2 regions of the Paenibacillus sp. FSL R5-0473 genome follow, and region 1 is predicted to be linked to the other one. Evidence: riboswitches for the same ligand, from Rfam matches in the RefSeq annotation. Region 1 holds a riboswitch; the other holds the start of a gene.

Region 1 (11,873 bases):
CTTACGAGTTTTTCTTTCTCCACAACGTGACCCAGAGAAAAGGTACACCAAAATACGGTTCATGTTGCTCCAGCGACTTCATTGCACGGAACTCCACACATTCAAAGCCATCTTCCAGCATGTAGCGAAGCTTCTCCTCCGTGAACGCAAGACCACCGCGCATCGACTTCTCTTGATACACCTGCCAATCATTCATAACGATCTCAGGCCCACCAATATCGCCAAAACCAGGAGCAAAACAAGTCATTCCAAAGTATCCTCCAGGCCGGAGTGCATTGTGGATCATCTCTATGTAGGGAATGCGCTGATGTGGCAACAGATGGTGCAGACAACCCGAGTCGTAGACAAGATCATATTCTTGCTCTGGGGACAATTCGAACACAGATCGACATTCAAAATGCACGTCCAGTTGCTCCTCTGCCGCCCTCTCTTTAGCCCAAGCAATAGCTGTCTCCGAAAGATCATAAGCATCTACCTGATATCCTTGGCGGGTTAAATACAACGCATTTCTGCCCGGGCCACACCCCAGTTCCAGTGCCTTGCCGCCGCTTAACACACCTGCGTTCACATGCGCTAACAGATTCTCATCCGGTTTGTTTGGGAAAAAGGGGATTGGTCTGTTCCGATCCTCATAGAAAGGTTCCCAAAACTGCTTGGCAGATCTGAAATCCGCATCGAGCATATCATATAGATCCTGTACACTTTTAATCGTCTTTTCCACAACCACATTCCTCCTTAACTGCTCCATTCAAACCTTCATTTTCGACTATTCATTCCTCGGCATTTTCGTTAAATCAGCCACACTCTATTATAACATTTTTACCCAGTAGTTCTCTATTTCTCTTGTGCTTTTCTACTCTAAAACAGAAGCTTTTCCAACAAAAAAACGACCGACATGAATGTCGATCGCTTGTAATGGTGCTGTTTTAAGTTGTAACTTACTTCGCCCGTTCCAAGACTGCAAAGTAATTCCCTTCGTTATCAGCAAAGTTGAAGACACGCCCCGTTGGCATCTCGACAATCTCTCCAACCGTTACATGTTTACCAGCCAAGTCGGCATATAACTGATCCAGATTTTCGGTGAAGAACATTAACGAAGGTGTGCCCAGATTTACACCCGCCGACATCCGCTCCACAAACTCCTTGTCATGAAGAATAATGCTCGTCTGCGAATTTGGGGTAGGCGCAATCTCAATCCATCTCATACCCTCGTCAAGGTTTACTTCATCCACAATGTGGAACCCCGCAACTTCCGTCCAAAAAGCAAGTGATTCATCTTGATTATTGACATACAACATAATCTGGCCGACTTTGCTAAACATGGATCAATCACTCCTCTGATCATCTAATCTCTCAACATCCTGCTTATCATTCCTCAAATTCCAATAGAGTATAACATGCGGGACAGCTTTTTTATCATCTTACTTTGCAAGTACATGCAACTTAAACTGAAGTACACTTTTATGCTTCCACTACAATTAGTTTTTTGAAGTTCCCTTATAATGTTTTAACAAGTGAAAGTCTATGAAACCCCGAGGTATAATAATTCATATCAACACCTTCTTTATGAAAATTCATTCGTTCATAAAATACGAGCGCTGCTTCATTTTCTTCATGATCAAGTGTGTAAAGCATGACATCACCACTGCCGAATTCAGCTATTTTTATACATATTTTTGTAATTAGTCCACGTGCTACTCCCTGTCGAAGGTGTGATTTGCATGTAACAACGCCAACGATTTCATATCGGTTAACAGTAGGCTGAAAGATATAACCAGCATGACCTATGACAACATCTGCTTCGTCAACCATGACATAATAAGCACTGATACGTTCATCCGTCATTTTTAAAAATAAATCCCAGCGCGCAGGATACTGATCGCGTATAAACGAAGGGAATTGAAAATCATGATCCGTCATCATTTTCAGCACCGCTGGCTGATCAATCGCTTGAAAAAGGCGAATAGTCATCTTTTTATCCCCTACCCTTAGTGTGCATGTAGACATCTTTTAAGTTACCAGCTTCATAATATGGATACTCTAGTTTTTGTTGAACTTGAAGGACAATCTCCGTAGACGTTAACATTTCGACCAAGTATAGTCCCAGGTCAATGGAAGCCGTAACCCCCGCACCCGTTACCGTATTACCATCACGCACTACACGCGCTGAGATTACTTCTGCACAATAAGGATTCAATAAATCATAAGCAGATGAGTTGGTAGTAGCCCTTTTTCCATTCAGGAAACCTGCTGCCCCCAACAGTAAAGCCCCGGTACAAATAGATATTTTATATGTGACATTTTCTGCTGTTCGGACCCATCGCATAAAATCCTCATCAAATCGAAGCGTTCTAGTTGAAAATCCACCAGGAAAAAATACTAGGTCAAAATCCCCTAGATGAGGTAATACTGCATCGGATTTCATTTTCAGCCCACGGTCATCCGAAATTTCCTCCTTATCTGCGCAGAATGTCCATGATACGTTTTCCTTTACTTTCAGAATCGCTAGCCAAGTCACAGCTTCATAAAATCCAGCTAAATCCATGCTTGTCATTCCATCAAATAAAACAAACGCCATTTTCATTGCCGCCACCAGTCCTTTCGTTCCCTGAATAATAAATAAAGTGTTTGATCAAAAGATCAAACACTTTGCCCAGGCGTACGACATATAATATATGTGCTCCCTCGTGGTTCACTCCACGTTTACGCCAGTCACACATAACAGATATTTACAACTAATATACATGACATCTTTCATATTGTATATATTATGAAATTATTGCGTGGCTTTTAACTTCTTCGTAAGATAAAGTACAACATCGTCGTCCATAATCGTTTCTTCACCCGGCTGAATGTAATGATCATGTTTGTGTACACCGTGGCCGTCTGGTATGTACCCGCGATGGGCATATAGAACTTGCGCTTTGCCATAATCGGCAAACACACCTACACCAATGCCTGCTACATCCGTTCGTTCCAGAATAACTTCCTCTGCTCGGTCCATCAACCGTGAACCAATACCTTGGCGCTGGAACTTCATTAGTACATTAAAATCGTTAATTTCGGGAATGCCTTGTTCCCTGAAAGACGGGTAGCCGGAATTCCACAATACATTCACGTATCCGGCAAATTCTCCATTCAACTCGGCTACCAAGGTTACGCGTTCCCCATTCTGTTGTTCAGCCAAGTAATGAAGATACTGCTCAGGGGATCTCCCCCAACCCTGCTCCTGAAACGCATTTGATATGATTACAGGATCGTTCTCATTTAATAGTCTGATATGTACACTCATTGATAATTTCTCCTCAACAAGATATTTTTTTCTAACTATATTCCCAGTCTATCCCGAAGCGATGTGATGTGAGCAACATGGTGTTTGCCGTGCCAAGCATACATGCCCAGATTGTAATCCAGTCTTGTCGTTTCTTCCGATGAAGGATGATAAAATTGTTTGGCATAATCTGCATCTGTCAGCGCGTTTAACAGAAACACCCAACGACGATGGAGGGCATCCAGAATCTGAAGCGAGAATTCGACATCCAGGTCTCTTGAATCACTCAGTTCAGCCCAGCGCTCTTCATAATAAGGCCGAATCGTTGGTGTATCCTCTGTCAGCGCCAACTTGAAACGAATCATACTGTTCATATGGCTGTCTGCCATGTGGTGAATAACCTGTTTGAGCATCCATCCACCTTCTCGATACGGTAGACTTAATTGCTCTTCACTCAATCCCTTTACCGCTTCTCGTGCGCGTTCAGGCAACTCAGCAATGTCCTGAATCCACTTCTCCCGTTGTGCCAAAGTAACTTCACCCGTGTGTACAAATGGTCCTATCGGATATCTTTCATCCATCCATTATTCCTCCTTGTTTATATGATTCAAATAACTTTAAACAGGATCTACAGGGCATATTCCATAAGCCAACAGTCTCGCATCTGTCCTTCGTGCTGCTCATGTTTCTCCAACAGCTTAATCTTTTGGAAACCACATTTCTCGTAACAGGATATCGCTCTTAAGTTCCAGGATTGAGGGTCCATAACCACTTTACGGGCTTGTTTTTCATTAATCAGATAAGCCAGCATGGATTGCATCAACTGTGTACCAATGCCTTTATTCCAGTATTCTACCTCACCAATAAACTGATCCGTTCCATAGATGATCTCATCCGTGTCTCCATAACCATACTCCGTTCGCTCTTCTTCCTCAAGCTCATAGAACTGAATGTATCCAATCGGATGTCCTCCATACTCAACGATACAACGAGTAGCACCATCTTTCTGATTGTAAAAATGCTCTCTCACCTGTTCCAGATCATGCGGCCGATCACGCCCTTCATAGTATTGAAGAACTTCCGGGTCTGACAGCCACTTCACCAGATGTTGTTCATCTTCTGTGTCCAAGAAACGTACAGTGATTTCATTCGATTCATATACATTCATCATTCTGATTACTCCTTATTGATCTCCAGATTCTCACTCGTAACCCAACTCAGATCCTTCCCTAACAAATGCTCGTTGTGAACATAATACACCACGGGATTCTCAAGAGGCTGAGTCGTTCCATCCAAAGATCTGAGCGTTAACCGCAACTTGTAGCTCCCTATCTCATCAGGTATCGCAAATCCTATCAGATTATCAGCTGATTTCATGGTCATCCCCTGCGCCTTCAGATACTTTTCCAGAATGACTTGATCAAGATAGGAGCTGCCAACAGACGAAGGCATGTACCACGCATCATCTTGTTCTTCAGCGAATGTGACCCCTTCCCATCCAGGGACAACGGGATACACCATATGCTGGTCCTTGTCTTCTCTTTTTCGCGTTATCTCTAACTCTACCTCAACTACATCCGTATCAATCTGCCTGATTGTGCCTGCCATCACAACATCCTGGGCACTCACACTTGGAATAACATAGCTGTATATGAGCAGAGTCACCAAGAGAATTATCGTTACTCCCGTAATCCAAAATATTGTACTTTTACGCATCTGTCTGATCCTCCCGTCTAATTAATCATACTTCTGGAGTAGCTCCTTCTCTGTTAAAGATTGAGTTAACCTATCCAACTCAGGGGATGCCGTCCAATCACTGGATGTATTCAATCCATGCTTGATGGTATGTATCGCTACAATAATAACTGCCGTCTTCTGTTATCATTTTATATTTTTGTTCCCCGTTCGCCATCTGCTCGAAGCTGGTTTTGACACCCATTTCACCATATTTCTGTTCTGAAAATTCTGTGTTCAATCCGCTTCAGCTCCTTATGGCCTGCCAAATATACTTGCATTCTCTTACAGCAATTCTACCATCAACCTGGTTCTCCTTCAGCTTGACTTCCAGCTGTTCCCGGTACTCAGGCTGTGTATAATCCGGGTTTCCGGGGATATCGGAGAGAAAGATGGCAAACTCTTTTTCATCCGAGAAAATCATAAGTGCCTCGTTATATTCCTCAATCTTGATCACCTTAAATGCATTTCTTTCCAAACGCTCACGTACCTTTGTTATATCCGTATGAATACCAATCATAACTCCACCCTTTTGTAGCAATCTCCCATGCTCAATAATGGAAGTTGGACCTCTGCGATCATAGATCAGACCAAATTGCTTATCTTCAAATGGCATCTTTTCTTTTGTGCTGATGCAGACAAATTCCACATTTGTTATCGTGCTTGAATGAAGACTGTTTTGGGCTATCTTTATCATCTCTTCCGAATTATCAAACCCTATAATGTGATCGGTATATTCCGACATTTTCAACGTAAACTCCCCATGTCCACAGCCTGCATCGAGCACGGATGTATATTGAGGCAGAAGCTTAATCAACCGCTCTTCAAAAATATCTTCAGCAGAGTTACCTTCCAGCGTATACAAAGCCCTACCCTTGTATCCCCCATTACGTTGTGCAATCATATCGTACCATTCCATGCTCATAGAGTTCCCCCTGACAAAAATTCCCTTTATTTAAACATTCGACATGGGTACGTCGATTCTCCTGTTTGGATATACGATATATCTTTGCTAAAATATGAAACGCTTCTCTTCCAGCTTCCGTATTAAGGTCGAAGCCGTATGTATCCCATATAATAAACCATCTAATCTGGAGGTCGAGCGCATGTCATTTTTCAAGAAAATGTTAGCCAGTGTAGGTGTTGGAGCAGCCAAAGTAAATACGGAATTGCATACACCAGAGGTCACGCCTGGAGGAATCATCTCGGGGGTTGTGTACATTGAAGGTGGAGATGTGGAACAGAACGTAGATCGAATCTATCTTTCAATCAAAACCCATTACATACGGGAGCACGATGATCGTAAATTAAAAGAAACAGCCGTTATAGCCAAATATCTGCTCACCGAAGGTTTTACATTACAGCCTGGAGCCAAATTGGAGGAAGACTTCTCATTTGACCTGCCAGAAAATCTGCCTATTACACTGCATCGTGCAGAGGTATGGGTAGAGACGGGCCTCGATATCTCAAGCGCCGTAGACCCCTCAGACCGGGACAGACTGCATGTTGTTCCTAGCAAAGACATGAACACCGTGCTCGATGCAATTGATATCCTTGGTTTCAAGCTCCGTGAAGTAACCAATGACTATGCGCCGAAGCTGGGCGGTAATCTGCCATTTGTGCAGGAATTCGAATTTGTACCAACAAACAAGTTTCGTGGGCATCTAGATGAGTTGGAAGTACTGTTCTATCCCATGGGCGATTCGCTGGAGCTGCTATTACAGATCGATCGCCGCGCTCGTGGACTCAGTGGAATATTCTCCGAAGCCATGGGTACGGATGAGAGCTTTGTCCGCCTGCATCTGTATGAAAGACATCTGGCGCGAGGGGCGCATTCTGTCGCTCAAGGACTGGAAGAAATCATTTCCAAACATATCTAATCTATAGTTTGTGTAAACGAATAAAAAACGTCCTCTATCAGACAAATCTGATGAAGGACGGTTTTTCCCTTTCGAAAAGTGGATCAGAAAAATCTGGGGTTAACAGCGATCGGAAGGTTATTCTGTCATCGGAGTGTCAGTCGAATTATCCTTAGTGAACTTATATATTAATACGCTTCGGTACTTTTTAGACTCAACGTTTCGCATACAAGTTGAGCAAAGGCATCGAAGCTGCCACAGGATCGCAGGCTTTCCAGCTGCTCCTCCTGCCGGATCAATTCTACAAACAGATCATATATCCCCATCGCCTGTTCGTAATCCTCTTTGCAGATAGATAACATAAATACAGCATGTACTTCATTCTCCTCATCCCACGGAATCGGCTTCTCAAGCAGGCATACCGATACGGTCGTACGGGTTGAACTCAGCTCCATGGGATGCGGAATCGCCATACCTCTTCCAAGCGCGGTTGAAGCCATCTTTTCCCGCTCCTGCACAGCTGGCCAGAATTGCTCCGTTACAATTCCCTTCTCCAACAGTGCTCCGCTCATCTCAGCCATAAGTGTCATTTTGTCAGGCTGATCCGACCGAAACATAAACAACTCTGGATCAAAGTAACGCAGCAATGTCATTTCCTCCTGCTCATCACTGGTTCGCACCAGATGAGTGATCGTTGCCATGTCTCGTTCCGATGGAATCGCAGCAATGACAGCCGACGGCTTGCCTTTGGACTCCCGTAACCGGATCGTAGAAATGACCAAATCTTCGGGCACACTCCCCATCTCCTCGTACTCCCGTAGCGAAACTACACGTGAGACCTCCAGCTCTGCAAATAAAGAACGCAATCTGGATTCAAGAATACGGGCTGTGCCGTATCCTGACCCACAGACCAGCAATACGGATTTCCGTTTGCGATGAGGAATCTGGTATTTACGTTCCAAAGCTGCACCAATGTGGAGAGCCAAGTAACCAATCTCGCTGTCATTGATTTCATGAGGTACGTATGTCTGTAGCTGTTTCACTGCACTGATCGTAATCTCATAGGCCAGTGGATAATATTTACGTATATGTCCCAGCAGTGGATTCCGCATATTCATGCCATGTTCCAAGCGCGTAATCATGGGTTTCAGATGCGCATACAGATCATTTGGCAAGCGGTCATCATCACGCAGATCATAGGTGTACCGATCATAGATATGACTCAGCATCTGCTGTACAGCAACATATAATGGGTCAATTTTTAGTCCATTCCAATCGGTAGCGGTCATTTTTTTGCTAACAATGTGCAGCAGCAGATAATCTCGCTCTCCAACTGGACAATGAATGGAATATAACAACTCCAGATCCTGAATAATCTGCTGCGCAAGTTGCTGATCCTGAACATTCGCCTCCACTTTCTCGAATTGCTCTAGTTCATGTCCCTGCTTAATACGTAATACCATAACAGCCAGATGCGTAATCAGATCTTTCAGGGCCACATCTGCAATACGAACATTCTGTTTGCCTACATGGCGAATGACGATCTCGCGGATGTGTGCGGGTTCGATTGGGTACAACAAACGTTCCTGTGCAACGGTCATTCCTTCGGGGCCCAGTTCTTCATCTCGCGCATCGGCGTACTCGGCAAGGCAATAGCGAAACCTTTGCTCGTCTCCGACGACCTTCACACCATGTCCTGGCTTGATCTGAAGCTGAAGTTGGTAGTTCTCCAGAATCTGACGAATGATTTTCAGATCATTGTTCATCGTTGCACGGCTTATATACAGCTGATCAGCGAGGTCTTCCATCTTGATATGACCCGGTTCACCAAGCAGCTTGAACAATTCATAACGGATACGCTCATCAGGCGAACCAGGTACTGGAGCACCTTTTTGCCCATCATCCTTCCGTTCCTCCAACAGCTCATTATACCGCTTCGCATCATGCACACGAATGGAATAACCCCGCCCACGCTTGGATTCCAGGCTCCCGCCATGCCCCGCGAGGATATGATCCAGCTTTTTCAGATCATCCCGAATAGTACGTACAGTAACTTCCAGCCTGTCTGCAAGTGCTTGGCTCGTCCAAGCCTGTTCCTGTCCTTCACCATGAATGAGGTGGAACAGCTTTTTCAACCGTTTAGTTGGAAAAATCATACCGATATCCGACCTCCCTTCTGATCAGGATTGTGTCAAACTAAAGCCCACCTTATATCGATACAAGTACCGTCATCAATTTACAATGTGCGAGTTCCGGCAAACGAACGACCTCTTCTCCATCGGTTAACCTCTGCTGAGGCTCCAGTGGTTGTTCACCAAGAGATACACGCTCTGCATGTACAGGTTGATTAAAGTGCATGTTCACGTTAGCAGACTGCGCCAAATATGGATTGAAGACACGTACAATGTAACCCTCACTCTGCTCTGCTTTCTTGAAACTGCTTAACACCACGTTGGAATCGTCGCTGAACGACATCAGGCTGTAGTCTGTATCAAGGACACGTTCCTCATCGCGGAAAGCAAAGATCAGTCGACCGTTCAAAAAGTCGCATAGCTGATAACTGCTGATCGGTGTCAAATATTCACGTGCAGCACGGGCTACATTCGCTTCGTCGAATCCAGAAGCCTGGATATGCAGGCCAAAGGTAAAGGAGAGCTCGCCAAGTAATTGCGCATCAGGTGTAGCCACAATTTTCTCACCGGAGGCCCGGCCAGGACGATACAACAGGTTTACCTTACCCATGAAACCAAAAGTACGGAACAAGGTCAGGGCAATGGTATCCATTTGCTCACCAACAATCTCATACTCACGTACACCTTCCGTCATCACAGCCATACCATGCGAACCGTTGTTCAACCCGGCATAACTCTGCATCGCTTCAATGGTGATCGGTTTCTCCTGCCATTGTTCACGCTCCCATACCTCCACTTCAGGCAATGAGGTTGGACGAGCAATGACACCGAAAGGCTGGTCTGCAATGGATAGGGCGGAAGCAATTCCTGTATCAAAAAGGACACGCAGACGGTGGCTGAACACCTCATTCTGCACCTGAACCTGGAAGCGGATCAGATTCTCTCCTTTGCGAAGAGATATCTCCACTTGCATTGGCAATGCTCCCGACGTGATGCCTGCGGCGCGCTCTTCCAGATCGTAGGGGACATCCAGCGTGAAACGCAGGGATAGTGTCTGAGATACAGACGTTTGGGTGGTCGTTGCACTCATCTGGCTACCTGCCGAAGAAACAATCAGATCCCGCTCGGGAGGAGAATAATTGTAGGAATCTCCGTCATCCCCATTATCTTCAAAGACCATTTGATCTGCATACACTTGGCCTGATCGCTTGTCCGTAATTTGCAAGGTGCCGTTTGCTTGCAGCGCAATAGTGAAATGTTCATTTTCAATCTTGTCCTCGTTACGTCGTTCAATGACAGGTGCAGCGCCCTGACTGAAATCAAAAACAATCTGGGTGTAACCCATCGCCGGGACCTCTTGCAGTTCCACCAGCAATTTGGCGCGATATACCCGTTCCGGCAGATGCACTTTGCGGCTTGGATTGAGATCGATGTGCTGTCCAAGCACATAATCGGTCTGGTCTACTTTTTCCACAATGGTGTAGGCCAGCTCGCGCCCCTTCGTATCCCGAATCACAAAGGATTCTTCCGGAATATAAGCTTCAATCTCAGTAACCCCGCCTCGCACATACGGTAGCGTGTTGAACAGGGTGAACGCAAATGTCTCCTCCTGCTGTATCGTTGAAGCAATCATCCGCATATGCAGGTCAAGCAAATTCAGTGCGATATCATAGGCCTGTTTGTAACGGAACGCAACGTCCTGATTCGTTGTATCGCTGTTACAGCCACCGATGCTGTCATGTGCCGCATTCTCAAACAACAGCTTCCAGATATCCTCCACAATACGATGCGGGTAGTCATGTCCGAGAGAATGGCTAATCGCAAGTACAGGTTCTAGCGTGTTAGCAATCAGATTCTCAATTCGGTTATTCTGTTGCTTGAGATCCGCACGGGTGGAAAAAATGGACTTGTGAATCCGCATGTGCTTGGCTTCCATTAATTCACCCCGAAGTACAGGCAGATCCTGACTATCCGCTTCGATCTCCGCCAGAAAACGTTCCGGTTCATTCATCACATATTCGCGTTCTGTATCCAGTGCATTGAACCGTTTAATCAACTCCGGCAGATTCAATCGCACAGGCGCCTGATCAAACCCATTGGGGAAATAGATATGTTTGGTGGAGGCTTTGCGTTCCAGCGCACCAATCTGTTTCTCCAAATAAGGGATCAGATCTTCTTCATTTTCCGGAATGTTACCACCGTAGTAATACCCGAATGGCATCTGTACAGCAAATACACGACTGCCATCCGACCCTTCCCACGTAAACTCGGTATGTGGATTCGTATTATCCGAGACACCACGCCAGAACAGGAAACGTTCAATGCCAAACTCCCGATAGATCTGCGGCATCTGTGCCGATTGTCCAAATGCATCCGGGACATAACCAACCTTCATCGCATGTCCGTACTTTTGTGCTGTTTTCATACCATAATACAGGTTTCGGACCATGGATTCACTGGAAATCACCAATTGATCCGTCTGTGTATACCAGGGTCCCGTCATCAGTCGTTTGGCAGAAACCAGTTGGCGGATCCGTTCCTCATCTTCGGGACACCAGCGGATGTAATCATCCAGCAGCGAGCCCTGTGCATCCAACAGGTAATATTGGAATCCATCGATATTCTCCAGTGCATCCAATACTTCCTTGACGTGTTTGACGAGATACACTTTGGAACGGGAGGTCGTAAAATACCATTCCCGGTCCCAGTGCGTATGTGGAATCACATGTACTTTGGTACGATTTCTCTCACTCATATCTCTATATCCCTCCAGGTGCTTTTTAAAGGTTGTTCAAGATACTGAAAACCGATCTTTTTGAACATGTACTTTTAGTCAAAAACGAGTTCGATTTCTTCCCCGTTTTTCTTCACTGAAGC
Region 2 (11,873 bases), 2.5 Mb from region 1:
GGGTCTTTGACTTAGAGTTTTGCAGATGAGGAACAAGAAAAAACATTGGGATTAGGTTGGTCGCCTTGCAATCCGGTGGTTTTTCATTCGTTTGATTGAAATTCGCCGTGGTCGCCCACCGGCCTTTGTTAGAGAAGTCACGATGTTAGCGCATCGTGGCTTTTGTTTATTTTACATTTCGGAACAACATCGAACAACAATTTCATTTTGTATTTCGCAGCACCAAAAATTAGTTCATCCGCATGCGGAACAGTTACTATTCAGAACCATAAGAATATGCTATAATTAAGAGTCGTATACCACGTTAAAATTCGCGCTTGAACAGATGAGCTTAAGCGAGTTTCATACAGGGTACGCGATTTCTTGATTTCACTTTAAAAGTAAAGGATTTGATGACGTTGTAGCGATGTTATACGTCGATCATACAGGAATGTGAATACATGCTGCAGTCAGGGGATTCGGTGAGAATCCTGTGCGTTGTGGAATATAGATTATAGATGTTATGAATAATGAAACCGAAATAATTATTAAAAACGATATTTGCATGGACAAAATAATGTGTGAGGTGACTATACATGTTGGATAAATTACAGGCGTTAGCCGACCGTTATGACAAGTTGAGCGAGCTTTTGTGTGACCCGGATGTGGCAAGTGACAACAAAAAGTTGCGGGAATACTCCAAAGAACAATCCGATCTGCAACCAACTTATGAAGCGTACAATGAATACAAACAGGTAAGTCAGGATCTCGAAGCTGCCAAGGAAATGCAGGGTGAGAAACTGGATGATGAGATGCGCGAAATGGTCAAAATGGAAATTGACGAACTGAGCACTCGCCAGAAGGAATTGGACGAATTGATTCGTGTACTCATGCTGCCAAAAGATCCGAATGACGACAAAAACGTTATTGTTGAGATTCGCGGAGCAGCTGGTGGAGATGAAGCAGCGTTGTTTGCAGCAGATCTGTATCGGATGTACACACGTTATGCAGATGCACAAGGCTGGCGTGTAGAGCTGATGGACGTTAACACAAATGATCTCGGTGGATTCAAAGAGGTTGTTTTCCTGATCAACGGACGTGGCGCTTACAGCAAAATGAAATACGAAAGCGGCGCACACCGTGTGCAGCGTATTCCAACAACTGAATCCGGCGGACGTATTCATACGTCAACTTCAACGGTTGCGGTTATGCCTGAAGCCGAAGATTTTGATATTGAAATTCATGACAAAGACATCCGTGTTGATACGTTCTGTTCCAGTGGTGCCGGTGGACAATCGGTTAATACGACGAAATCCGCAGTACGGGTAACGCACGTTCCAACGGGAATTGTGGCGACATGTCAGGATGGAAAATCACAGAACTCCAACAAGGAAAAAGCGTTGCAGGTTCTGCGTACACGTATTTTCGATATGAAACGTATGGAAGAGGAAGCAAAGATCTCTGTTGAGCGGAAAAGTAAAGTGGGAACGGGCGACCGTAGTGAGCGTATTCGTACGTACAACTTCCCGCAAAGCCGTGTGACGGATCACCGTATCGGTCTGACGATGCACAAGCTGGATCAGATCATGAACGGGGAGATTGAAGATATCTTGTCTGCACTGACGATTGCTCAGCAGACCGAGTTGATGGATAGAGGAGAATAATCTGTGACCCGCGCGCAGTTTGTCATGACGCCGGAACAGAGCTGTCGGGAAGCCTTCGTTGAGGCTTCCTCTTTTTTGGAGAAGTGCGGCGTGTACGAGCCGCAAAACAATGCCCGGCTGCTGTTGGAACATGTACTCGGCGTTTATGGCGCCGCGTATTACATGATGCAGCCGGAGCCTTTTCCCAGCGAGCATCGCAGCAGCTGGGAGGACGCCGTCACGCGCAAGGCTGCGGGTGAGCCGGCGCAATACATTATCGGCAGCCAGGAATTCTATGGGCTGCCGTTCGAGGTCACGCCGGCCGTACTGATTCCGCGGCCGGAGACTGAGCTGTTGGTCGAGGCTGTGCTGCGCGAAGCCGACCGCGTGTTTCCTGACGGCGCTCCGCTCGCCGTCGATATTGGCACGGGCAGTGGTGCCATCGCGGTGACGATGGCTTCACTGCGCCCGCGCTGGCAGGTAGGCGCCGGGGATCTCTCGGCGGCTGCCCTGCAAGTGGCCGCGCGGAACGCGGCCGCGAACGGCGTACAGATCGACTTCCGTGAAGGCGATCTGCTGGCCCCGTTCGCCGGGGCACGGGTGGACATCCTGGTGTCCAACCCGCCATACATCCCGGCGGCTGATATCGCCGGGTTACAGCAAGAGGTGCGCGATCATGAGCCGCGCATGGCATTGGACGGCGGTCCGGACGGGCTTGCACCGTACCGTATCATGCTGGAGCAGTTGGCGCTGTTGCCTGCGCCGCCGCAGATCATTGGTTTTGAGCTGGGCCAAGGGCAGGCTCGCGACATCGCAGCTTTGCTTGAAACGGCGGGACATTGGCCGGAAATTATCATTGTACCGGACCTTGCCGGAATCGAGCGGCATGTCCTGGGTGTTCGTACTTCGGAACAGGTGACGAAAATGTAAGGTTCCGCGGGTTTTCTTTTTGCCGTGAAATCCTCTACAATGAGATATACCGAAGATTTCTGAATGCTTGGGGGAACATAATTACATGCTGCACAAATTTAAAAAGATAGACTATTCTATTGTCTTTATACTCGTTATTCTGATGGGTATCAGTATTTTATCGATTTACAGTACAACGTTTGGTCGTCCAAAGCTGGAGGGACTCCCGAAAAGCGCAGTGATCTTTTATATTTTGGGCTTCGTAGTCTTTTTTGGGATGTCGATGATCAACTATAAATTCATAATCAAAAATTATTTATATATCTATGGCGTGGGGATGCTCCTGCTCATATTCGTTATGTTCTTTGGTAAGGAGTATTATGGTGCAAAAGGTTGGCTGTCCATCTTCGGGGTCAGTTTGCAACCTGCTGAATTGTTCAAGTTATGCCTGATTGTGTTTTTATCGGCCTTTTTGGCCCGAAAGAAGAACCGTCCGCTCTATTTTGGACGTGACGTTATTCCGATTTCGCTCTGTGTTCTGCCGCCGTTACTACTCGTATTGCTTCAAAATGACTTGGGAAATGCATTAAGCTATGTAGTCATTCTTGTGGGCCTACTGTGGATTGGTAACATTAAATTTACGCATGCCCTCATTGGCTTTATGATCGCAGTGGCTGCTTTTATCGGTGGTACACAGGCGTATATTCATTACCATGATGAGATTGTTAAATTCCTGAATGACATTGGACGTTCGCACTGGGCGGATCGTTTTGATCCTTGGCTTGTACCAGAGCTGACCTCAAGAGATGTACTCTGGCAGACGTATAATGCAAAGCTTGCAATTGGTTCTGGTGGGATTACAGGCAAAGGTTATATGGAAGGCACGACGATTCAGTCAAATCGGGTGCCGCTGGCCTATGCTGACTCCATCTTTGTGCAGATTGGGGAAGAATTTGGTTTCATCGGTGCCTCGGTACTGCTTCTCCTGTACTTTATCCTGATTCACAGGCTGGTGCTGATTGCACTGGAGTGTAAGGATCGCGCGGGGCCTTATCTCATTGTTGGGATCATAGCGATGCTGCTTTACCAGATCTTTGTTAATATTGGTCCATTCATTGGTCTGATGCCGTTGACAGGGATTACGCTGCCGTTTATCAGTTCGGGTGGTACCTCCATTATGATCAACATGATCAGCATGGGTCTTGTGATGAGTATTAAGGTCCACACGGAAGAGAATGAGGATATTCTTGGCTCTGCGGAACAACCGAGTATTACGGATCTGGTGAGAAAATTGCTAAGACGCAAGCCGTCCCAGCAGGAGCAATAACGTTTCTGAGTCAAACCGTGAAATAGCACGTCAGATTTATGTATATAAGCTAGATAACTATAGAACCCTGGAACAGACCAACCCAAGTTACATTGGGTGGATGTTTTGGGGTTTTTATTGTTTTTACGGCGTAATTCAGGCCGTTGAATAGTTCGTTTTTTAACCTGAAACGACCCTGATTTCCATTTTATTATCCAATTATATACAATGGTAATATTGAGTTCAATTGGAAATCATAGAATGCTAGATTTCAGGGGGATGGACAGAGTCATGTTGAGAATGTTGAAAAAGATGGACGGTGTTATTCTTTTTGTAATGCTGTTGCTCATGATTATTAGTGTATTTGCGATTTATAGCGGAACGCAGACAGATGCCAACTTGGCGAATCATCATGTCAAAACGATGTATTTCTATGTGGCCGGGTTCATTGCGGTGCTTGTGATCGGGCTTGTAAATTATAAGTTATACGTGAAATATGCGTTTTATTTGTATGGCTTGGGGATCATACTACTGATCTTGGCCAATGTCCTGGGAAGTTCAATCAATAACGCCAACGGTTGGCTGAAGCTGGGCGAAAACTTTTCTTTTCAACCGGCAGAGTTGTTCAAGATGATTCTGATTTTGTTTCTCGCCCATTTGATCGTGAAGAGACAACGAGGCACGCTGAAATTTTGGAGAGATATTGTGCCGATTGGCTGTTGGGCGTTTATTCCGTTTGCCCTTGTTATGGCTCAGAATGATTTGGGGAATGCGCTGGGGTATGTGGTGATTCTGGCTGCGGTATTCTGGATCGGGAATATGAGGCTGAAGCACGCATTGATTGCACTGGCGATTGTGGGAGTGGCGTTCTTTGGTTTTGTCAAAGCCTATACCTTCTACCATGATGAAGTATTCACTTTTCTTGAGAAGATAAAACGTGAGCATTGGGCGGAGCGGATTGATCCCTGGCTTGTACCGGAAAAGGCTACCTCAAAGGCTTCCTGGCATACGAAAAATGCAGGTTTAGCCATCGGTTCAGGGGGCATCATCGGCAAAGGTTATTTGCAAGGAACATCCGTTCAGAGTGGACGAGTCCCCTATACGTATTCTGATTCCATTTTTGTTGTGATCGCAGAGGAGTTTGGGTTTGTTGGTGCATCCGTACTGATTCTGTTGTACTTTATCCTGATCCACCGCATGGTGCTGATTGCTCTGGCATGTAGAGATCGCGCGGGACCCGTCATCATTGTAGGTATTATCGGAATGTTGTTGTATCAGGTGTTTGAGAACGTGGGGGCGTTCCTCGGACTGATGCCACTCACAGGTATTACGTTACCGTTCATCAGTTACGGCGGCACCTCTTTGCTTATTAATATGGCTTGCATCGGTGTAGTCATGAGCATTAAGTTGTACGGGCAAGAAGAGGAGGATGAACTTCTGATGGGAGAGCAGCAACCCCGGTTGTCGGAACGTTTATGGAATATGCTCAAGAAAGAGAAAAGTGCTGTGTAACTGTTGAGTCGGTGTAGGTGAAAAGTAAAGCGGTGAGACGTATAACGTGATCGTTTATAGGAATGAAGAGGTTGATTTGCCCTGTAACCAGGTGCGGATCAGCCTTTTTAACATGATGGGTGAGAAAGTGTAAATCATAGAAACGATTTAGTAGATTTATTGCAAATGCTAGGTTTACTTCCGTCTCTACCGGGCATACTGATAGACATGAGAGAGTTGCAGGCAACGTGATCAGAGAGCCGAGGGGGAGAACGGAATGAGCAGACGAATTGTAAAGCAAATTGGACTTATTATTGTATGTCTTATGATGATTATCATGATGTGGGAAGGTCAGAAAACGGATGCAGCTGTGGCGGCCACAGCAATTCCAGAACAATCGATTCGCTTGCGTATTCTAGCAAACTCGGATGCACCGGGAGATCAATTGGTGAAACGCGAGATTCGGGATGCTGTCGTTGCTCAGATGGGCGAGTGGGTAGCCGAACTGGAGAATCCGCAAAGTCTGGATGAAGCGCGCAAGGTTATTCGTGAGCATTTGTCCGAGATTGAGAATAGAGTAGGAGAAGAGCTGGCCAGTCGCGGTTTAAATTATGAGTATCAGGTGGAGCTGGGTTCCGTTCCGTTCCCGACCAAACTATATGGTGGCACTGTGTATCCTGCCGGAGATTATGAAGCGGTTCGGATTACGCTGGGCGAAGGAAAAGGTCAGAACTGGTGGTGTGTGTTGTTCCCGCCGTTGTGCTTCATTGATGCAGGGACCGGGGATGCACTGGCGAAACCTTCAACCGTATCAGCCGCAGCAACTGAACCAGGAGATGCCGAGGCATCTGTGCAGGGAGACACACCGGAAGCGAGATTCTTTCTGTGGGATATGGCTGTGAAACTATGGAGTTGGGTAACTGGATTGTTCTCATAACAACGTATTTATAATATAGTAGAGGGCGACTTCGATTCAGGGAGCTGCCCTTTTGATATGAATTAGTGGTGAATTTCCGGGCGAAGTTTGAAGGGCATCCGAGTTGGGACAGGTATGTTATAATTACTTATAGTGCGTGTTCAAAAAGTCTGGTTTTTCAGTACCAAGAAGATGGAATGAAGCTAGAAATGGAGTAGCGGAGCGTAGGAAAATTACGTGAGCAACCAAAATGTTTCCTTCGGAAACATACTTCGTAAGCCCCCGCTTATTTCGGCTGAATTTCATATTCGACGTTGATGATGCCGCTAGGCATCTATCGTAATCAAAAGCGTACTTTTTGAACAACCTCTTATATTGAATATGGATATGAACTAACCTACTTGAAGTTTAGGAATGATGATATATGAGCAGAGAAAACGAACCAGTGCAACACACCTCTGAGATGAGGGATGATAGAGAAGAACGTGATATGAAAGCTCCGGGAGAGCTGGTCACTGAGATGTGGGATGTACGCGTCTTGGTGAGCGCTGAGAACGATCACGGATTGGGTAATATTGAAATGTTGGATGTGAAAAAGGGGAGCGCCGATCAACAGGCGCTCGCCGACTTGCAGGCTGCCGCAGCCTGCATTCGTCAAGGTCAGACGGTGGCCTTTCCGACCGAGACGGTCTATGGCTTGGGTGCCGATGCGCGTAGCACAGCAGCCGTGGAGGCTGTATTTGTCTCCAAAGGCCGACCTTCCGACAATCCACTGATTGTGCATATCGCGCACCGTGACCAGTTGGATTCGCTGGTCACGGAAGTGAATGAAACGGCGGAAGCGCTGATGGCGGCCTTCTGGCCGGGACCACTGACGCTGGTGCTGCCGGTTAGGCCGGGGGCGGTGTCGCCGCGTGTCACCGCCGGTCTGGACACGGTGGCCGTGCGCATGCCGGACCATCCGGTGGCCTTGCAGTTGATCGCGGCGGCGGCATGCCCTGTAGCTGCGCCAAGCGCCAACCGCTCCGGGCGGCCAAGCCCGACACTCGCGTCTCATGTACGCGAGGATCTGGATGGCCGCATCGGCGGCATTGTGGACGGCGGCCCCACCGGGGTAGGTGTCGAGTCCACGGTTGTGCAGGTCGGTGACGACGGTACCGTCACCATCCTGCGCCCTGGCGGCATTACGGCGGAACAACTGTCCGCCGTTGCCGCCCGTGTCGCCACGGACCCCGCGCTACTCGCGGAGGGGGCCGATGGCGTGGGTAGCCCGGCGCCGCGCTCGCCGGGCATGAAGTACACGCACTATGCACCCGCAGGGGCGCTGTGCGTGGTGGAGGGGCCGCCCGCAGCGGTGGCGGCCTGGATCAGCGCCGCCCTCGCAGAGGCGGCGCAGCGCGGAGAGCGCACCGCTGTGCTGGCGTTCGCCGAGCACGCGGAGCAGTACCGCGCCGATGCCGTGTTCTCGCTGGGCGACGCCAGCGAGCTGGAAGAAGCAGCGCGCCGGCTATACGCCGCGCTGCGCAGTTGCGATGAGCAAGGCGCCACATATATTGTGGCTGAAGCCTGCTCACGCGAAGGGCTGGGAGCAGCCGTCATGAATCGGCTGCTCAAGGCTGCGGGGAACCAACTCATACAAGTTGGCAACCAGCGCCCCTTATAACCTCTCCTGATCATACAGTCAGGAGAGTAATCACTCTTTTTCCAAAACAAAATCAAGATTCTATAAAGCCAGCATCTGACCAGAGATCCGTCGCCGTTTGCCTTTCATCGGTCATGTTTAGGTCCTTGTCCGCATATCGTGTACAAGAACCTTTACGTGACTTGGGGGTATGGGGATGTGGGATGTGTCTGCCCATGTAGGGCAGTTGGTAACCATTTTGATCATGGCTATTGCGCTTGGCCTCGATGCGTTCTCACTCGGGATCGGAATTGGCATGAAGGGCATTCGGCTGCGGGATGTATTGCGAATCAGTATTGTAACGGCGCTATTTCATATCATCATGCCGCTCATCGGCATGTATATGGGCAAATACGTCAGCTCCCTGCTCGGTGACATTACGACGTATGCGGCAGGTGGATTGCTTGTTTTGCTGGGTGCTCATATGATTCTGAATGCATTCCGTGAAGGCGATACAAAGCTGGTGGACCACCGTTCCCTGCTCGGCGTTGTTTTGTTCTCCCTCAGCGTAAGTGTGGATTCATTCTCCGTTGGCGTATCCTTAGGGATGTTTAGCAGTGATCTGATCTTAACTGTACTTGCTTTCGGTGTGTGTGGCGGGGTGATGTCGGTTATGGGTCTGCTATTAGGCCGTCGGGTGAGCCAGAATCTCGGGGATTACGGCGAAGCAATTGGTGGCGCAATCTTGCTTGCGTTTGGACTTTTGTTTATATTTTAGAATAAAACTTGAGATATCATATCATTCGCATCATATGTAAAATGGGGAGGCTAACACAATGAAACATATTTTATTCGTATGTACAGGAAATACGTGCCGCAGCCCCATGGCAGAGGGGCTTTTGCGAAAACTGGCATCGGAGCGCGGCATTCAGGTAGAGGTTCGCTCCGCAGGGGTGGCAGCAACGTCGGGTATGCCGATTTCCCGACATGCTGAAGCGGTTTTGAGAGATCATAACGTTGAAGGTCCACCTCATTCCACACAGCTTAGCTCTAACCTGGTAGGTTGGGCCGATCTGGTTCTTACGTTAACACGGAGTCATAAGCAACATGTCATGCAGGTTTTTCCCGATTCAGTCCACAAAACTTATACATTGAAAGAATATGTGGAGGATGATGAACAGGTATTAAGTGATGTTCAGGAGTTGGACAGCCTGTTTGCAACGCTTGAGATGAAACGTGCCCTTGGGCAAGAGATCCTGGCATCGGAGCGTGAGCGAGCCATTGAGATTAGACAACGAATTCCAAGTTTCGACATCTCCGATCCGTTTGGGGGAAGTCGTGATGATTACAATATAGCTGCAGCTGAGATTCGGACGGCATTGGACCGGCTTTTGGATAAGCTGGGATAATTCTGATCCTGCGGGGCAGGTTATAGAAATAGGACACGTGATGTAAATTAACCGTTGATTTTAGACGCGGGTTGTTTTATGATGAAGGGGAAAACAGGGATCCGGTGTAACTGGCGACGAAGTGGGCATAACCACGATGGAGCACCGGAACAAACGGCCGGTCGCCTGGGCAAAAGAGCAATTCTGCGTTACCCGCAGACTGCTCTTTTTTTCGTCTTTCATCTGATTATTCGCTATAATAGTACCTGAGATGCCGTGCAAGAATACGAAGGACAGCTAAGAGACAGCGGGCATGATTTTATCGGGAGGCGATGATAGGATGACTATAGAGTTAGATTCGGAACAACCCGGATTGCAGGAACAGACCGCGTCTATTCTGCATGAACTGGCGCTTGCCGGACAGCTTGGGCCTGGACAGATCGTTGTGATCGGTACAAGCACAAGTGAAGTCGCAGGCGCTCGGATTGGTACGAGTGGTGCCATTGAAGTGGCGCAGCAGCTTCTTGCGGGTATACGCGAGGTGCAGGAGGAGTTCGGTTTTGACACGGTATTCCAATGTTGTGAGCATCTGAACCGTGCGCTGGTAATGGAACGTTCTGTGCTTACTCGACTTGGATTGACCGAGGTTGGTGCAGTACCCGTGCCCAAGGCCGGAGGTTCAATGGCATCCGCAGCATATCGTTCGCTGACCGATCCATGCCTGGCTGAACATGTGCCGGCCCATGCGGGACTGGACATTGGGGAGACGATGATTGGGATGCATCTCCGGCATGTAGCCGTACCCTATCGTACAGCGCTTCGCTATGTTGGAGATGCTCGTGTAACCACAGCGTTGACCCGTCCGAAGTTGATTGGCGGCGAACGCGCGGTGTATCGTATGGAAGAACAACCAGATTCGACATTTTGTGACTAACATATAAAGCGAGATTAATTGGTTACACTTCTGACTTTGATTGCATCACCATCTTCCGATCGCTGTTATCCCCAGATTTTTTAATTCCCTATTTAAAGGGGAAATCCGGTGATAAAGGCGACCACTTCGTTTCTTCAGATTGGTGTTGCACTCGCCGTTTTCGTGTAAACTTTAGTTTCACTTTATAACTTCACTTATACCTGGGAGGAATTTAATCATGGAACAATTGCGCAAGAATGACCCGGCAGTACTGGAAGCGATGAATCTTGAACTGAAACGTCAACAGAACAACATCGAACTGATCGCATCCGAGAACATCGTAAGTGAAGCAGTAATCGAAGCAATGGGATCTGTTCTGACCAACAAGTACGCTGAAGGATATCCAGGTAAACGTTACTATGGCGGTTGTGAGCATGTGGACATCGTTGAAGACATTGCGCGTGATCGTGCAAAAGAATTGTTCGGAGCAGAACACGTGAATGTTCAACCTCACTCCGGTGCACAAGCGAACATGGCAGTTTATCTTGCAGCGTTGAAACCTGGTGATACTGTACTTGGTATGAACCTTGCCCATGGTGGACACCTCACACACGGTAGCCCGGTTAACGCATCTGGTTTGCTGTACAACTTTGTAGCATACGGCGTACAGGAAGATACATTCCTGATTGATTATGATGAAGTACGCAAAGCGGCTTTCAAACACCGTCCTCGTCTGATCGTTGCAGGTGCAAGTGCATATCCGCGTACCATTGATTTTGAAAAGCTAGCTTCCATCGCCAATGATGTAGGCGCTTTGTTCATGGTGGACATGGCTCACATCGCAGGACTGGTTGCTGCTGGTTTGCATCCAAACCCGGTTCCACATGCGCATTTCGTAACAACAACTACACACAAAACGCTGCGTGGACCTCGTGGTGGTATGATTCTGTGCCGCAAAGCGTGGGCAGCAGCGATTGATAAAGCCGTATTCCCAGGTTCCCAAGGTGGACCTTTGATGCACGTGATCGCTTCCAAAGCGGTAGCATTCGGTGAAGCTTTGCAACCATCGTTCAAAACGTATGCTGAGAATGTCGTGAAAAACGCACAGGTTCTGGCTGAAACACTGATCGCTGAAGGATTGAACATCGTATCTGGTGGTACAGATAACCACTTGATGCTGATCGACACACGCAGTGTGAACATCACAGGTAAGGAAGCTGAGCATGTGCTTGATTCCATCGGTATTACCGTGAACAAAAATGCCATTCCATTCGACCCTACAAGCCCGTTTGTAACGAGTGGTATTCGAATTGGTACACCTGCTGCAACTTCCCGTGGCATGAACGAAGAAGCGATGGTCGCTATTGGTAAGATCATTGCTAAAACGCTGAAAAATCCAAAAGATACAGCGAAGCTGGATGAAGCCCGTGCAGAAGTGACTGCACTGACAGACCAATTCCCGCTCTATACCGATCTTAAATACTAAAAAACTTTGCTCATGGTGTTTGTATTTGAGTTTTTCAATGTAAACACTCGGACGGAGTAAACCGAAAGAACCTGAAGAAGCGTAGCGCTCGCCTTTATCCCCAGATTTCAACAATTATAATTGGATCAAAGAAATCAGGGGATAACAGCGATCGGAAGGTCATTCGGTTTGCGGAGCATCATCAGTGGTTACACGTTTTTGAACATACTCAATGACATAAC

Evidence for each region. A riboswitch is a leader RNA that binds a small molecule or an ion and turns the genes downstream of it on or off. The one in region 1 is predicted to bind ZMP and ZTP.
Region 2: it holds a riboswitch for ZMP and ZTP, as region 1 does, so the genes downstream of both, MKY28_RS28855 (TIGR01440 family protein) here and MKY28_RS17665 (DJ-1/PfpI family protein) in region 1, are expected to answer to the same signal.

The regions. Positions count from the first base shown of each region.
Region 1 covers NZ_JBBORL010000001.1:4,056,912-4,068,784, forward strand. Annotated here, with positions in the region: gene MKY28_RS17650 (class I SAM-dependent methyltransferase) at 2-748, opposite strand; gene MKY28_RS17655 (VOC family protein) at 939-1,322, opposite strand; gene MKY28_RS17660 (GNAT family N-acetyltransferase) at 1,498-1,971, opposite strand; gene MKY28_RS17665 (DJ-1/PfpI family protein) at 1,976-2,584, opposite strand; ZMP/ZTP riboswitch at 2,645-2,726, opposite strand; gene MKY28_RS17670 (GNAT family N-acetyltransferase) at 2,777-3,292, opposite strand; gene MKY28_RS17675 (YfiT family bacillithiol transferase) at 3,328-3,852, opposite strand; gene MKY28_RS17680 (GNAT family N-acetyltransferase) at 3,900-4,439, opposite strand; gene MKY28_RS17685 (hypothetical protein) at 4,448-4,987, opposite strand; gene MKY28_RS17690 (hypothetical protein) at 5,085-5,246, opposite strand; gene MKY28_RS17695 (class I SAM-dependent methyltransferase) at 5,253-5,930, opposite strand; gene MKY28_RS17700 (sporulation protein) at 6,112-6,885, shown strand; gene MKY28_RS17705 (BglG family transcription antiterminator) at 7,053-9,020, opposite strand; gene mngB (mannosylglycerate hydrolase) at 9,073-11,751, opposite strand; gene MKY28_RS17715 (PTS fructose transporter subunit IIC) at 11,826-11,873, opposite strand, start outside.
Region 2 covers NZ_JBBORL010000001.1:6,573,757-6,585,629, forward strand. Annotated here, with positions in the region: gene prfA (peptide chain release factor 1) at 576-1,643, shown strand; gene prmC (peptide chain release factor N(5)-glutamine methyltransferase) at 1,668-2,552, shown strand; gene MKY28_RS28825 (FtsW/RodA/SpoVE family cell cycle protein) at 2,638-3,858, shown strand; gene MKY28_RS28830 (FtsW/RodA/SpoVE family cell cycle protein) at 4,129-5,349, shown strand; gene spoIIR (stage II sporulation protein R) at 5,606-6,265, shown strand; gene MKY28_RS28840 (L-threonylcarbamoyladenylate synthase) at 6,735-7,907, shown strand; gene MKY28_RS28845 (manganese efflux pump MntP) at 8,083-8,643, shown strand; gene MKY28_RS28850 (low molecular weight protein arginine phosphatase) at 8,702-9,274, shown strand; ZMP/ZTP riboswitch at 9,371-9,452, shown strand; gene MKY28_RS28855 (TIGR01440 family protein) at 9,594-10,187, shown strand; gene glyA (serine hydroxymethyltransferase) at 10,405-11,652, shown strand.